DNA from 2 places in the Pelorhabdus rhamnosifermentans genome. Region 1 is predicted to be linked to the other one. Evidence: riboswitches for the same ligand, from Rfam matches in the RefSeq annotation. Region 1 holds a riboswitch; the other holds the start of a gene.
What was found. Region 1 has a riboswitch for cyclic di-GMP ahead of Ga0466249_RS24095 (FIST N-terminal domain-containing protein). Riboswitches for the same ligand answer to the same signal wherever they lie in the genome.

Region 1 (7,956 bases):
ATGAATCAGCTCCTAATATGCCTGATGTATTGGTAGAAATGAAGTGCGAACTTGATTGGATGCTCAAGATGCAGCGTTCGGATGGTGCCGTTTATCTCAAAACAGCTGGAGCATATTGGTCGGATTTGAACACTCGACCAGAAGCGGAAAACTACAATCAATACGTCTATGGCCTCGCAACCTATAATACGGCGCTGTTTGGTGCAGCAAATGCCATGGCAGCTCGTATTTATCAAAAATATGATTCTAACTATGCAGCTCAACTTTTAGATGCCGCAAAAAAAGCATTCGCTTACTTAAAAGACCATCCGGAACCTAGCTTCCGGTTTGATGAAGGACAAAATAAAGGTTCAGGTCCTTATGAAAAAACAACAGAAAACGAACAACATTTATGGCTTGCCTCAGTAAAAAAGGAATATCCCACACTTAATCTAGCAGCCGATACGGAAGAACGCATTTGGTTGTCCGCCGAGCTATTCAAAACAACAGGTGACAAAGAGTATGAACAATATTTGAAAGATCATTTTTCTGATGTAATCATCATTAAACCAAAAGCATTTAGCTGGACCAATTCACTGGCTTTAGGGCAATGGGCTTATATAACCAATCCAAATGCCGAAAATCTCTTAAAAGAAAAAGTAAAGCATGCCTTTCTTGAGTATGCCGATAGCACGGTAAAACAAATCGCAGCGGATGGTTATAACTGTGCTTTAAATAAGAATGAATATACTTGGGCATCTAATAAAGTAACCATGAGCAAAGCTAATATGCTAGTTTTGGCTTATCAGCTCGATCCTAAATCATCCTATTTAAATGCTGCACTAGATCAAGTACATTATGCCTTAGGTAGAAACACCAACGGAGTTTGTTATTTAACCGGATCTGGGACCAACCCTACCCGAAACGTACATAACCGATTACGGGTAAGCACTGGCATTTACATTCCAGGCTGGCTGACAGGTGGACCGAACAACTGGCCAAATGGCGACCCGGTTCAAGCACAACTAATAGCAAAAGGTAATGTACCTCCAGCCAAAGCTTATATTGATGTAAGTGAATCCTATTCCACTAATGAAAATGATATTGATTATACAGCGCCTATGACATACATGTTAGCCTATTTTTCTACGCCGAATGACAAATTGACTTCTGAAGAAATTAAAATTTCAGTGAATAAATGATCATTATTAAAATCAGGAGGGAAAACGATGAAAAAAAACCTAGTAATGACTCTAATGTTCTTATTTGTGATGGGTCTCTTCACTACTGCTTTTGCTGCTGAAAAATTTGAAGTAAAAGGGCAAGGCAGCGTGGACAAAAACTATGTCAGTTATTTCGCTGGTCAAAAACCTTTTAACGATGGTGCATCCACAATAACCCAAACAGTCAGTGCTGACGGTATATTGACAATAAAATATGCCTTGCAACCAAAGGGGTGGCTTGGTGCAACTAGCGAACAATTTCAAGAAGACTGGTCTGCTTTTACTGGGTTGAAGTTTAAATTAGCAGGCGGAACCAAGGCTAAAATTAGACTAGAACTATATGATGCCAATGGAGTTTCTTATGAAGCCACATTTATCGATGATTCTGCTAACGGAAAACTAGTTACTCTTCCATTTAGTAGCTTCAAAGCTAGAACAGACTATCAACCTGCTGGGGTAGATCCCGACCAACCTTTTTCCTTGGTTCCTGTTAAAACTTTAAATATCTCACCACTTGAAGGTAAAGGAACCATCCTTTTCTCTGAATTGAAACTCTATAAATAAGCTAGCAATTAACTAAAAAGAGCTGCGCTGAAACTTTTAGCTTCAACGCAGCTCTTTTATTTATGTAACTGATAACGGCTACTTTTCATACCGTGTCTGCCGCTCCGTTCTCTTCCTTGTCTTCATTCTCATTGTAGGAGCAATCCAAGGTCAGTTTGTTCACCGTCTTTTCTCCCCGCTATACACGGAATTTGGTTACCGCCGTTTGCAATTCTTGGGCTAATTGGGCCAACGTTTGACTGGCAGTTGCAATTTCCTCCATTGAAGCAAGTTGTTCTTCCGTAGCTGCCGAAACACTTTGGGACTCACCCGCCGATTTTTTGCTAAGATCATCGATCTTTTTGACTGAACCAACAATCTGTTGGCTACCCGTAGCCATTTGCTGAATAGCCGCCGAAATTTCCTTGACCTGATCAGACACTTGATCTATCACTTCCATAATTTCTTTAAAAGCGATTCCAGCGGCATTGACCACTTCAGCCCCTGTTTTAACTTCCTGTGTACCTTCATTCATAGCGATAACCGCTTTATCTGTATCACCCTGGATATCCCCAATGAGTTCAGCAATTTTTTTAGCTGCTTCCTGAGACTGCTCGGCCAATTTTCTCACTTCTTCTGCCACCACAGCAAAGCCTTTACCCTGTTCACCAGCCCGAGCGGCTTCAATCGCGGCATTTAGAGCCAACAAGTTAGTTTGTCCGGCAATACCGGAAATGGTATCGACGATCTGACCAATTTCCTTGGACCGCTCACCCAGCTTAGCTACAACCTGTGCTGAGCTGTTGACAGTATCTTCGATTTGGCTCATCTGCTTGACCGCCATTTCCACCTCTTTACCACCATTCTTAGCTTTATCAGCGGCATTAGCCGACTGAGCGGCCACCTGATTGGCATTAGCGGCTATTTGCTGAATACCCGCTGACATGGTTTCCACTACGTTGGAAGCTTCGCTAGCCGCTTCCATTTGCTCATTGGCCCCTGCAGCCACATCCGTGATAGACAAAGCGACCTGATTTGTCGCCTGAGCCGATTGCTCGGCGTTAGCGGTAAGTTCCTCGCTGGATGCTGCCACTTGTTCAGCGTTGACCGTTACATGTTTGATTAGGTCCTTCAGCTGTAAAACCATCGTATTAAAAGCCGCTGCCAATTGACCAATCTCATCCTGACTGTCTATCTTCACTTGTTCGGTTAAGTCGCCAGCTGCAACTTTCCGGGCTACCACGGCCAACTCGTTGACCGGTCTCGATATTCTGCGAGCCGCAAAAAAGCCGATAGCCATACCCAAAATAGCGGCAAGCACAGCAGCAAACACAGCCACAGTCCTAGTCTGCTGAGCATGGTCCAGAGCCTGATTCAATGAATTAGTGATTTGTTTATTGCGAAAATTTTGGTACTCATCTAATTTGTCGTTTAATGCCTTGGCAGCTGGTGCCATCTCGCTTATCATGACCTGACGAGCTTCAGCGTCTTTACCAGCTTGTATTAGTAGGACAAACTTTTTATCGGCTATTTCCGAATATTTGTCATCCAAAGTTTTTACTTCGGTAATTAAACGTTTTCCTTCTGCTGTGACAGAATTTTTATTCATTTCATCTTCAAGATCTCTATTATCCGCAGCCGTTTTCTTATAATCGTTCAACATCTCAGAGTTCTTGGTAATATAATATTCACTCATATAGCCCACTTCATCGGAAGCGTTATTGTTGATCTTATTGGTTTTGAGTAAGCGCGGCAGATCCGTATTATTGGCGTTATCGACAAGTTCGGCCACGGCATTCACCTTCCATATGGTGTAACAAAAACCCACTGCTGCCACCATAACAACTAGTAAAAAATTAATAATCATTTTTGTCGCTAAATTCATTTTCATTCTCATATTTTCCGACTCTATTTCTAATAGAAACGGACTCGCCTCCCTTATTCGTGAAACTGCAAATAAATATTAAGCTTTCGCTACTGCGAATGAGTAATCCATTTACATGAATAGCTCTATTAATTTACATATACCGACATTTTTCATCAAGAAAATCTTATATAACTATTATAAGTTATCCTTTTAATAATTCACATTATCTAGAGACCCTAATTTTTCAGTCAAAAAAGGTACAGATCATATCCACAAAAGATAATAACCTGTGCTCATTCATAACCTATTCGTTGAAAATATTACTCAGTTTATACAATTTGACTGCCGCCGCTAGAGCCAGTTTTATCTCAAACTCATCAATAGAAACCCCTAATATTTTTTCAATACGTTTTTTACGAAAAGCCATCGTCTTATGGTGAATATACATTTTTTCTGCTGATTCTTTCAAGCTATTATTTTGCAGAATTTTCTCAAGAGTAAGCAGAAGGTCCGTCCCCTTTTTGTGGTCATAATCAATGAGTTTACCAAGTTTTTCATAAACAAATTCAGCAGCCTGTTTTTTACCGCCCATGTTTGCTAACAGCTGAGCAATGCCTATGTCGCGAAAATGATTAATTGCCTTGCTGCTTTCACTCTGACACCGAGCCGCAACAACAGCGCTCCATGCTTGCCGATAACCTTCATTTATACAGTGAGTTCCGGTGTGCATATTACTAACACCAATTCTCACCACCATTCCAGGGGCATAGCGAATAATTTTTTTCTGAAGCTGAAAAGCGAATTGCATGCTATTTTCCCAATCATCGTCCTTGGTCCCTATTTGACATAAGACGCCTATCCCTTTGCGGCAATCCCATAATAAATAATTGGAGTCGCGACTCAATAGCTCAATGATATTATTTTTTAACATTTCACTATTAGTAGTATCACTACTCGTTTCTTCTGTTGTTGACTCGGCAAGTTTATTCATAGTTAGTAAACAGCAGAACAAGGGAATGGAAAAATCGATCCCAAAGGTCTTAGCGGTCGCGATAGCCTGTTCATCTACCTTAGTATTTCCGGTAATGATATCATTAATAAAATCACTCTTGCGCCGCAGTTCATAGGCAAATTCGAGCAGTCTTTCTGCTTTCCGCCGTTCTGTAACATCAATTGCTACAGCAGCTACCGTTCTTTTGCCATTAAACAGATACTCCATCGGCGCTGTCCTGCCTTCAAAAAATCGCTTTTCTTCTCCAACCTCCACTTCATGAACAAAACACTGCGGCGTATCAGACAAAATAGTCTGCCGTATTTGTCTTAGTATAGCTTCAGCTTCTTCTGCCGGAAATCTCTGATGAAGTATACATCCATTCAATTCTTCTTTCGACCGCTTTAACAGTTTGTAGCCACTGTCAAATACTTCGATATATCGGCCATCCTCATCAATAATTAAACTAATGTCAGGCACAGCCTGAGCAAAGTCTTTTAACTTCGTTTCACTTTCCCGCAAAACCGCTTCAATTTTCTTGCGCTCGGCAATTTCCTTTAGCAACACCTTGTTAGTTTTGCTCAGCATTTCCTTCTGCGCTTCCACTTCTGCTAAGAGTTCATTATTTTCAAAAGCAATCTGGGCCGCCTGTGATAATTGGCTGCCAAGCACCAGACAAGCAACCGCAGAATTACTATGACGGCTATCGCCATTATCAGCGACTCCCTGCTCCCCGAGACTACAGAAACCGACTAACGGTTTTCCTGCTAATACTTTTGTCATATCTTGAATTTCTTGTTCAGATTTATCGCCCATGATTCTAGGCCGTAAAGCACAATAATAGGCTATGCCAAGTGCGATGTCCGTAATTCCTCCTCGGATGATTGCCCGGCGTATGCCTTCCACACCAGCGCTCACCATACTATCCGGCTCAGGCTCCATTCGGATAAAGACAGTTCCTACCGACACTGGCTGCGCTACGCGAATCCCGCCACGGTGCGTAAAATAGTTGGCAATATTCACACTGTACTGTCCCAGCGAATCTGCTATACCAATCGTAGCACCCGTTGTATAGGCCAAATGATTTTCTTCTAATTTATTCCTCGGCAAACCAACTAATTTGCTGTAAACATCAGCCGCCGCAATCCCATCTAACGTTAAAATTTCATATCCATCAACGGCAGTCACCGTTGCCCGCATATCAGTCGGACGGAAGCCATGCGCTAACGATATTCCGAATTGAAGCTCCGTTTCAAAAACGACCACAAGCAGGCTGTCGGGATAAGCTTGCTGTGCATGTAGAATATAATTTTGTTCCATCCGCCAATCGTCAGCCGGTGATCCACCGATAATGGGGAATTCCCCCAAGGACCGTTCCTTAAGCGCTTCCACAATTTCAAAGCTATAATCGTCGCTTTGTCGCGTATTGCCCGGCGAAAAAAGCATGATAAAGGCATCCCTGCCTTGCCGTCTCATTGCCCGCTTATACTCAGAAGCATTATAGAAAAAAGGTTTTACTGCCGAAGAGTTGACCGCTTCATTCAAAGCTCGCCGCCAATCTTTTGATTCATCTGTACCTATTCCACAATGTACCCGTAAAAATGGAGAAGCTAAAGCTATAACCAAAACAGTCTCCTTATGTATCCCATTGCAAATTTCACCAGCTGTTGTAGCCCCAAAAACAGGTGCTTCTCCCACTACGCTATGAATGCCTTGCAGCACCTCATCTAGATCGTAAACTACAGAAGCAAATACCAACACCGCTGAAACAGCATGTACATAGATGGACAATACTGCCTGCTTAGCTGCTTTCATGCCAACAGAAAAGGACGAATTACCTTTAGCCATTCCATATCCAACTTCAATTATTTGCTGATCTTCTTTTTTCACACAATCCTCCTATAACTTCGCTATCATAGCTAATTACAAATGCTTTTATTGAGACAAATAAAAAAGGGCTACCCATGCTATAACGAAATAAAACTAAATCGTTGCAACCTGGCAGTCCTAGATTGATTAAAAACTTTAGACCCATAGTTTTGCGTCCTAACCTTTCGGAAAGTTTGCCCCATATATCATTCATTCAATATTCGAAATTACACTACCCCCTGTCATCTTCAGCAGAGAATCGTGGCATCACTGTTCAATATACATTTATCGACATTTCGTATCAAAATATTACAAGCATTTATATTATATAATGATTTTCTTAACAATTTCAATTGTCTAAAAGTCCCAATTAGAAAAAAGGCAAAGGGACAGTTCTTAGTGGCGTATCGTTACACTGGTTATTTGTAATCATATCAATATGAGTTAATAGTACAAATCAAGATACAAAGAAAGGATGAGAAACATTTATACGGACCAATTTATTGAAAAACAGCACAAAAAAATTTTCTACGAAAATATAAGCCCTTTTGAATTTAAAAACAAGCTAATCAGTCTGGCGAAAGGACATAAGCGGGGAACACGAACATTACTGGATGCAGGCAGAGGAAATCCAAATTGGATTGCAGCAACACCACGTGAAGCCTTTTTCGCCCTGGGACAATTTGCTGTGCAGGAAAGCCGTAGAGTATGGGATGAGGGAGCTCTGGGCGGACAACCTAATCGAAAAGGGGTTGTACAACGTTTTAAAGCTTACGCTGAACATAATAAACATACGCCTGGCATGAAACTACTCAATGACATTATTGAATATGGCATAGTGATTTGCGGATTTGACCCAGAAGAATGGATCTATGAATTAATAGACGGAATTATCGGTGACAATTACCCAATGCCAGATCGAATGCTGGTGCATATAGAGAGGATTGTTCATGACTTCATGATTCAAGAAATGTGCGGCAACGGTACATATTGCGGAAAATTTAATTTATTCGCTGTTGAAGGAGCTACCGCTGCAATGTGTTATATCTTTGATTCATTACTCGAAAATTACTTACTCTCCCAGGGAGATACGATCGCAATTATGGTGCCGATATTTGTACCCTATCTCGAAATACCTCATTTATATCGTTATCAATTTAACGTTGTCGAAATTCATGCCGCAGAAATGGATCGGAACGGAAATCACACTTGGCAATACCCATATTCAGAAATAGAAAAGCTGGCCAATCCATCGATTAAAGCACTATTCTTAGTAAATCCGAGTAACCCGCCCTCAGTAGCAATTCAACCTGAATCGATTCAACAGTTAATACAAATTGTGAAGCAAAAAAATCCGGATTTAATGATTATTTCTGATGATGTCTACGGAACTTTCGTTGACAAATATCGCTCTCTAATGGCGGACTTACCGTATAATACTATTGGAGTATATTCCTTCTCCAAATACTTTGGTGTAACCGGTT
Region 2 (7,956 bases), on a different contig from region 1:
TTGTCTTTTTTGCTAGTTATGCACCGCCGAATGTCTCTCCTTATTGGTACTCGTTGACTGCCAATGCCGCTTATTTAGTACCTGAACTAGCCATTTGTCTCATCCTGATGCGTGTTTTACCAGTAAGGAGTTTGCTCATCAGCATGAGATAATTATGATGTTCTGACTATTTCGTTTGGGAGTCTTAAGCATAACCAGGTGGCTTCTAGAATGGCTTTATCTTGATAAAAAGCCACTCCAGTTTGTTTGAGTGCGATTTGGGATATTTTTAAATTTTTTACTGTCATTGTTACTGTTGCATTCGGTTCAATAAAATCGAAAAATCTGACATTTTCTACAGCGGCTAAACCCCATAAGACGTTTTTAAATAAGCCTAAACGGGTGATACCTGCGCCACCGCATTGTACGAGGGATTCCACGAGTAGCATATTTGGTATTATTTTTTGTTTAGAAAAATATTCTTGGTAAAATAGAAAAGTGGAATCATAAGTTTTTATTCCTAAAATTTCTTCTGGCGTTGCCGAAATAATTTTATCGACAAATAAAAACGGGGCTCGTTGGGGAAGAAGTGTCTTTATATCAGTCATAAGGGAGTCTCTTTTCATTGGGCTTTTAAACGTATTCGATCGATTTTTCCGTTACTATTCATTGGTATTTCATCAACAAAGATAATCTGTTGTGGACAGCAAGACGAGAGCATTTTTTGTCGACAATAATCCAAAATGTCGGCTGCTAACAAAGTGGGCTTCTTTTTTACAATCCAGGCACAGACTTTTTGTCCTCGCATGGGATCAGTTATTCCACCTACAACGGCTTCGTCAATTCCCGGACAGCGGCGTAAAATGTTTTCTAGTTGCTCAGGAATGATTTTTATTCCGCCGCTATTGATGATACCGCTTTTTCTTCCCAATAAATATAAGTAACCTTCCTTGTCGATTTTACCTAGATCACCTACAGTAGACTTAGGACTATATTCGGGAGCTAAGTAAGGACTTTCTGCCCAAATCGTGTCTTGCTCAATAGTCAGGGTAACGCCTGGAAAGGCTTTACCGACTGATTCAGGATGACTTAACAGGTCTTTTGTTGCGGAATAGCTGACATGACCCAGTTCACTTGCCCCATAATATTCACAAATATTTGCTTGAGGAAAAGCTTTTACGAGGTTTTGGACGGTTTGTCCATCTATTTTGGCTCCGGCAGTGACGAGCGATGTTATCTGATTAAGGGGCGCGTCGATTACTTTCAATAACAGGCGGTAGTGAGCAGGAACCATAAACATCGCACTGACCTGATGTTGTTTTATTTCTCTCACCCATGTTCGGGGCAGGTGATTGCTGGCCATTACGACGGTACCACCTTCAGCAAGGAGATGAAGGCAAGCATTTAGATTAGCTGTGTACGCCAATGATCCTGCCAAATAGATCGTATCTTTAGGGCTGATATGGAAGACTATACTTTGACTAGGGAAAGCGTTTGTCCAGCTTTGATGGCTTCGCCAGATCAGCCTTGGTGTGCCTGTACTGCCGGAACTTAAGGCTCCCAAGAAGATGTCTTCAGGATAAATATCAGGGAGTGTTGCTGTTTTGTTTTTTGACAATTGAAAATTTTCGTCGATAGCAAGAACAATTTTTTGTTCTTCCATGAGGCTTGTACACACCTCTTGCGATGTTGAGGCGTCTACAAAGATGCAACAGCCACCGGCTTTTACGGTACTTAAGAAATATAGTAACTGCGAGACAGGGTTTATTTGTTTCACCAGGACTTTATCGCCTTTTTGTATTTTTGTTGCTAAGCGTTGAGCGAGAAGATTCACCTTTTGTATGAGTTCTTGGTATGTTAGCCGGGTAGTGCCATGAATCAGACACAGCTTCTGGGCCTGACTTTTTCCAAAATGAGTGATGTTGCTATGAATTAACATGTTTTCAGACCCTTTCAATCAGCGTTGCTGTTCCCATGCCGCCAACAGCACCAATAGCGGCAATGCCGAAATGTCCCTTTGCTTGTTGCAATGCCTTGAGGAGATGGAGGAGGATGATGGCTCCAGAAGCTCCGTAAGGATGACCGTAGGCTAAGGCTCCTCCAAGCCTGTTGGTCTTATTCAGACTAAAGCCGAGTTCTTGACAACAGGCCAGTATTTTCACGGCAAAGGCCTCATTGATTTCGAGGGCGTCCACGGCTGTCAGAGGCAGGTCCACTTTCTTTAATAATTTTCGAATGGCATATACCGGCCCCAAGGGAAATAAATTAGGATCACAGCCGCAGTCAGCTATAGCTGTAATCTGCGCTTGCGGTGTTAAGTGATATTTTTTTATGGCTGCGTGAGAGGCAAACATGAGGACCGCAGCACCATCATGTTTTAGACAAGTATTGCCGGCAGTGATTTTGCCGCTTTCCTTAAAAACAGGTTTCATTCTTTCCAGTAATTTCAAGCTCATGTGGTTTCGGATGCATTCATCAGACTTGATGATTTTGTTTGTTGCCGTGAGTGGTATTATTATATCTTTTAGCAAACCCTGTTCTTGCGTTTGTACCGCTCGTTGATGACTTTCAAGGGCCAATAAATCCATGTCGTGTCTGGAAATAGCCAGTTTTTCGGCCAGGGCTTCCGCCGCTTCTCCTATATCTGGATCGCCGATTAAAGGGGTAGAAAAGGGAGCTCGTTCATAATAAACAGCTTCTCCTTGAAAACGGGGATCATTGGAATTAAACTGTCGTCGAGGCGCCATACTAGTACTTTCGACTCCTCCTGCAATAACAAGCTCGGCAGTACCCGATCGGATTTGGTTTACAGCCAGGTTGATGGCACTGAGTCCTGAGCCACATTGTCCGTCAATTGTGAGAGCGGGAATAGCATAGGGCCAGCCAGCTTCAAGTACAGAGACTCTGGCAATATTGCCGCCAGGGCCCACGACGTTGCCAAGGATGACTTGATCAATAATTTTTGGTGAGATTTCGTAGCGGTGTATGACTTCATTTAGTACGGTGGCAGCTAATTGTTCAGGAAGAAAGTTTTTTAAGAAGCCGCCTGTTTTTCCGATCGGTGTCCTCATGCCGCCAATTAAATAGGCCTGATTCATGATTGCACCGAAGCATTCTGTAGACGTTTATTTATGGCCGTACCAATGATTGTTGCGATACCAACTTTAAGTAAATCGCCGGGGATAAAGGGGAGTGCTCCCACCATCAGTGATCTTTGTAAACCCATGGCTGTTACGAAATTTAACCAGGCTACACCGAGTATATAAACAACGAAAATTCCACCGATTAAATTGGCCATAGCGAGACGACCTGTATTATTATTTGTTCCTTTTAATTTGGCAGTCACAATAGCGCCGATTAAAAAACCGATGAGATATCCGCCGCGGGGTCCGAACAGGACGCCAATCCCGCCTGTTCCACCTGTAAAGACCGGTAAGCCAATGGCTCCCAACAGTAGAAAGGTCATAACACTGAGCGCAGCTTGTCGCATCGTTAAAATACTTGCTGCTAGCATAATGGCTAAATTTTGACCTGTAATGGGGACAGGACTGAAAGGCAGCGGAATGATAATAAATCCCATTGCTGCTGTTGCGGCAGCAAAAATAGCAGCATAAATGAAATCAATTAATTTGTTTTTTGTTGGCATAATGCTCCTCCAAACATCCTGTAAAACTTTGAATAGTTTTGTCTACAATGAATAAGGTTTAACTGAAAAAAGTATAAATCAATGCAAAACGATTGTCAACTTATTTGTATTTTATAGTTAACTAAAGTTGCAATAAAATTATCATCAAAGTCCTACAAGCTTTATCTGGTTTGTAGGACTTTGTTTTGTCATGGATATTGGAGGGGCAAAATATAGAATAAGGAGGTGAATCGGATGAGACGTGGTGTGGTGCTGCGAAAGGGTTGGAAAATGGCCAGTACATATTGGTTCTCTAATGAAAGAGGATCAGCATGGTTACTATTATTAAGTGCTATCGGGCTTAACATGGTATTGGTTTATATAACGGTTGAACTTAATTTATGGCAGGGAAATTTTTATCTTGTTATACAGAATGTTAATCAGGGGGGGTTTAGTGATGCCATCGTCAGGTATGGATTATGGGTATTGTTGCTCATTGTCGTGAAAGGATACCAGATTTATTTTCGCATGCTTCTTCATATTCATTGGCGTCGTTGGCTGACTGATCGTTACTTATCTCAATGGTTGCAGAATAAGACTTATTATCAGCTTCAGTTAACAAGTTCGAATTTTGCGGATAATCCTGATCAGCGCATTAGCGAAGATGTTGATTTATTTGTATCGATTACTCTCAGGCTCACCTTGGATTTATTCAACGATATGATTACGATTTGTTCTTTTCTGGTTATATTATGGAATCTATCCAGTGTTGTTTCATTATCATTCGGTACCTTCAACTTTACTATTTATGGTTATCTCGTATGGACAGCATTGGCTTATGCCATTATAGGTACTTATTGTACCTTTAGATTGGGTCGTCCCCTTGTCAGATTGGATTATGATCAGCAACGTTATGAGGCGGATTTTCGATTTAGTTTGATGCGGATTCGAGAGAACGCAGAAAGTATTGCTTTGTACGATGGTGAATATCAAGAAAAAGAAAATTGTTTGCAACGTTTTAAATATATTTTTGATAATTTTACAAAAATCATCGCAATACGAAAACAATTGATGTGGCTGACGACGGGTTATTCACATATTTCGGTAATTTTCGCTATTGCTATGGCATCGCCTCGATATTTTCGCGGACAGATTCATTTAGGGCAAATGTTTCAGATTATTGATGCCTATAATCATGTTCAAACGGGCTTTTCATTTATTATCGATAGTTTTACCCGGTTGGCACAGTGGCGGGCTGTTATTAATCGGTTGAATAGCTTTCTACTATATATCGACACTGCGCAAATGGAAAAGATGGCTCAAGAAAGGCAGATGTATAACAAGCATAAAGGAAAATTTTCTATTAGGGATGTCAGTATTTCTCAACCTGACGGTCACAACTTAGTTAGCGGGTTAAACTTTCACATAACCTCAGGTGAAAGAATGATCATTACGGGACCATCAGGGTGTGGCAAAAGTACATTATTACGGACTTTTGCTGGTCTGTGGCCTTTTGCAACAGGACGTATCGACATACCTTATGAAGGAAGAATCATGTTTGTTCCCCAAAAACCTTATATGCCTATTGATAAATTGCGCAAAATCTTACTTTATTCTGGCAGCAATCGGCAATTCGAGGATCGAGAGCTTATAGATGCTTTAAAAGACTGTAGGTTAGCACATTTTGCTGATAAATTAGATGAAATCTGTGATTGGGGACAGATTCTTTCACTGGGTGAACAGCAACGAATTGCATTTGCTCGCATACTATTATTAAAACCAGAGTGGCTTTTTTTAGATGAAGCTACGTCGGCATTAGATGAAGCTACTGAAAAGACTGTATATGAAAGAATATCTGAATTTTTGCCTCATACTTCAATTGTGAGTGTAGGACATCGGAAAACAATTTTTCATTATCATAAAAATTGTTTAGTCTTAGATGGGAGAGGGGGGTGGTGTATAAGAATGCTGGAATAAGAGTAGTCTTTAGAAGAGTTTCTATAGGCTGGTAATTGTTGCTATGACCTTGAGTGTTATTTTTGCTATGTGCTTATTAGTGAAAGGTGAGTCGAATTTTCTATATAGGGTATTGTCGATAACGGAAAAAACTTGACTAAATTTGGCATAAGTAATATTATGTAAAAGGAATGTTACAATTTCTAAAATTTTATATTGGCAAACTTACTGAAAAGTAGGGACGCAAAACTATGGGTCTAAAGACGGAGTCTATGATTGCCAAGTTGCTTATTTCGTAATAAATACATTTAGCACCCGCCTATTAGGGGCTATTTTTTTTACATCCCATTTTACTGTATGGATTATGACGATAATTGTACTCCCTTGGCGACCCAGTTGAGGAAGGTATCTATAATGTATGTTTAGAAACGGCACGAGAATTTATTGTGTTTATGTCATTGTTCTTGGTATTTTTATTGGGGCGTTGTTTGCTGTAGTGTCACCTGGTATTTATAAACTGAGTGCAATATTATTGTTTGTGCTATTATTCTTTGGTTATAAGAATAGAAAGAATTCAATTTCTTACGCCTTTGTGGCTGCTGCACTGTTTCTTCATCATTGTTTGTTGGCTAAAATTGTTTTTGATAAAAGTGTTGACGCTGATAGCCTGACTCCTTTTATTATTAATGCTGGATTTTTTTACGCACCGGTGCTTCCTGATCCCATTACACCCGTGCTGGCTGTGCTCACACTTGCATATTATTTCATCAGTTATAATGGTGGCACGATTTCATTGCTTGTAGGGGGGAAAATATTTACGACTTTTCTTATTACCTCACTTGTGAGCGGCGGTGTGTATTTTTTTCGTCAATTGTCTATAGAACGGGAACGATTTTATCAGGCCAATCTTACTGATCCACTTACGGGGTTATATACCTTTACTTATGCTGTCAAAATCGGCCAAGACTTACTTGATCATGGCAATAAGCTGATTGTCATGATTATGAATATCGATAATTTTAAAAATATCAATGATACATATGGCTATTTTATTGGGAATAAAGTATTGATTCAATTTGCCGGATATTTGCGAGACGCAGTGTGTCACGAGGCGGTTGTTGCACGTCTGGGTGGCGATGATTTCATTGTCATGATCAAGCAAGATGATGCTACTACTTTATCTGTTGATGGATTGATTGATAAGTTAAATAAACGAGAATACATTACAGATTCTGATCTGGATTCAGTGCATTTGGCCTTTTCCTATGGCGTAGCCATACAAGATAAAGGGACAGTTGTTGATATTCAAGAACTGATTAATGTGGCGGAAAAAGACATTTATTGCAATAAAACGTCTCAGGGGATTGGGGTAGCTATTTATAATGGAAATGAAATTCTTGATGCGTCTTTTTATGATCTCGTTCATGTACTTGCCCAAAAGGATATGTATACTTATGTCCATTCGTTACATGTTGCTTGCTATGGTGCATCACTTGCTAAATGTTGGGGCCTTAATAAGAAACAAGTGGCGGAAGTCTTTTTGGCAGGATGGCTGCATGATGTGGGAAAAATCGCTATTCCCAATGAAATATTGCGCAAACCAGGTAAATTAACGGAAAAAGAGTACGATTTAATTAAGCGGCATGTTGAATATGGGATGAATATTCTTTTGTCATTTGATGTCAGTGAAGTGGTTCGTCAAGCCGTTATTACTCATCATGAGCGCTATGACGGTTTGGGCTATCCCTACGGGCGGTCTCAACAGGATATTCCATTGGCCGGACGTATTTTGGCTATTGCTGATACCTATTCAGCCATGACAGTGAAGCGGGTTTATCGCAGGAAGCTTTCACAGGCTGAGGGATTAACGGAGTTGAAGCGTCAGGAAGGGCGGCAGTTTGATCCGGAATTAGTGGAAACGTTTATTGATATGTTGACTGAAAAACATTTTCAAGTTCAGACTTAAAAAATCAGCTCATTCGTTTATTAACATTTTTCGTAACCAAGGCTCATCAATATTGGTGAGCCTTGGTTATTTTTTATTCGTACATTAAATAGAGTTGGTAGGCACTGGATAAGAGGGTATAAACAATGGCTAATACAACGCCGATGGTGCCGATGATCGTTCCTTTATGATAAAAACGAGCGTCTTTTTTTGATTTCCCAATTAAGTCAAGGATGATGATGGTGAAAATTAACAGCGCCGATATGATTGTGATGGGTAATCCATAGACCATTTCTATCACGATCCCTTCTTATTCATCACTAATAAACAAAAAAGTATTGAAATGAAACGATGATTCTGAATATTTCATGGAAAAAAAATCTTTCTAGTTCTATAATAATAAATAGATAAAATAAGGTCAACCATATTTTACCATTGAATAGATGGCGAG

Region 2: linked by a shared signal. The riboswitch ahead of Ga0466249_RS14240 (diguanylate cyclase) and the one ahead of Ga0466249_RS24095 (FIST N-terminal domain-containing protein) in region 1 are both predicted to bind cyclic di-GMP.

What each region holds. Positions count from the first base shown of each region.
Region 1 covers NZ_JAHGVE010000039.1:3,455-11,410, forward strand. The annotation lists gene Ga0466249_RS24080 (glycoside hydrolase family 9 protein) at 1-1,181, shown strand, start outside; gene Ga0466249_RS24085 (carbohydrate binding domain-containing protein) at 1,209-1,766, shown strand; gene Ga0466249_RS24090 (methyl-accepting chemotaxis protein) at 1,945-3,630, opposite strand; gene Ga0466249_RS24095 (FIST N-terminal domain-containing protein) at 3,917-6,493, opposite strand; cyclic di-GMP riboswitch class I at 6,593-6,681, opposite strand; gene aspD (aspartate 4-decarboxylase) at 6,948-7,956, shown strand, end outside.
Region 2 covers NZ_JAHGVE010000011.1:54,469-62,424, forward strand. The annotation lists gene thiT (energy-coupled thiamine transporter ThiT) at 1-152, shown strand, start outside; gene Ga0466249_RS14215 (3-hydroxyacyl-ACP dehydratase FabZ family protein) at 153-587, opposite strand; gene Ga0466249_RS14220 (AMP-binding protein) at 602-1,918, opposite strand; gene Ga0466249_RS14225 (thiolase family protein) at 1,923-3,077, opposite strand; gene Ga0466249_RS14230 (biotin transporter BioY) at 3,074-3,625, opposite strand; gene Ga0466249_RS14235 (ABC transporter ATP-binding protein/permease) at 3,860-5,581, shown strand; cyclic di-GMP riboswitch class I at 5,769-5,852, shown strand; gene Ga0466249_RS14240 (diguanylate cyclase) at 5,979-7,526, shown strand; gene Ga0466249_RS14245 (hypothetical protein) at 7,600-7,806, opposite strand.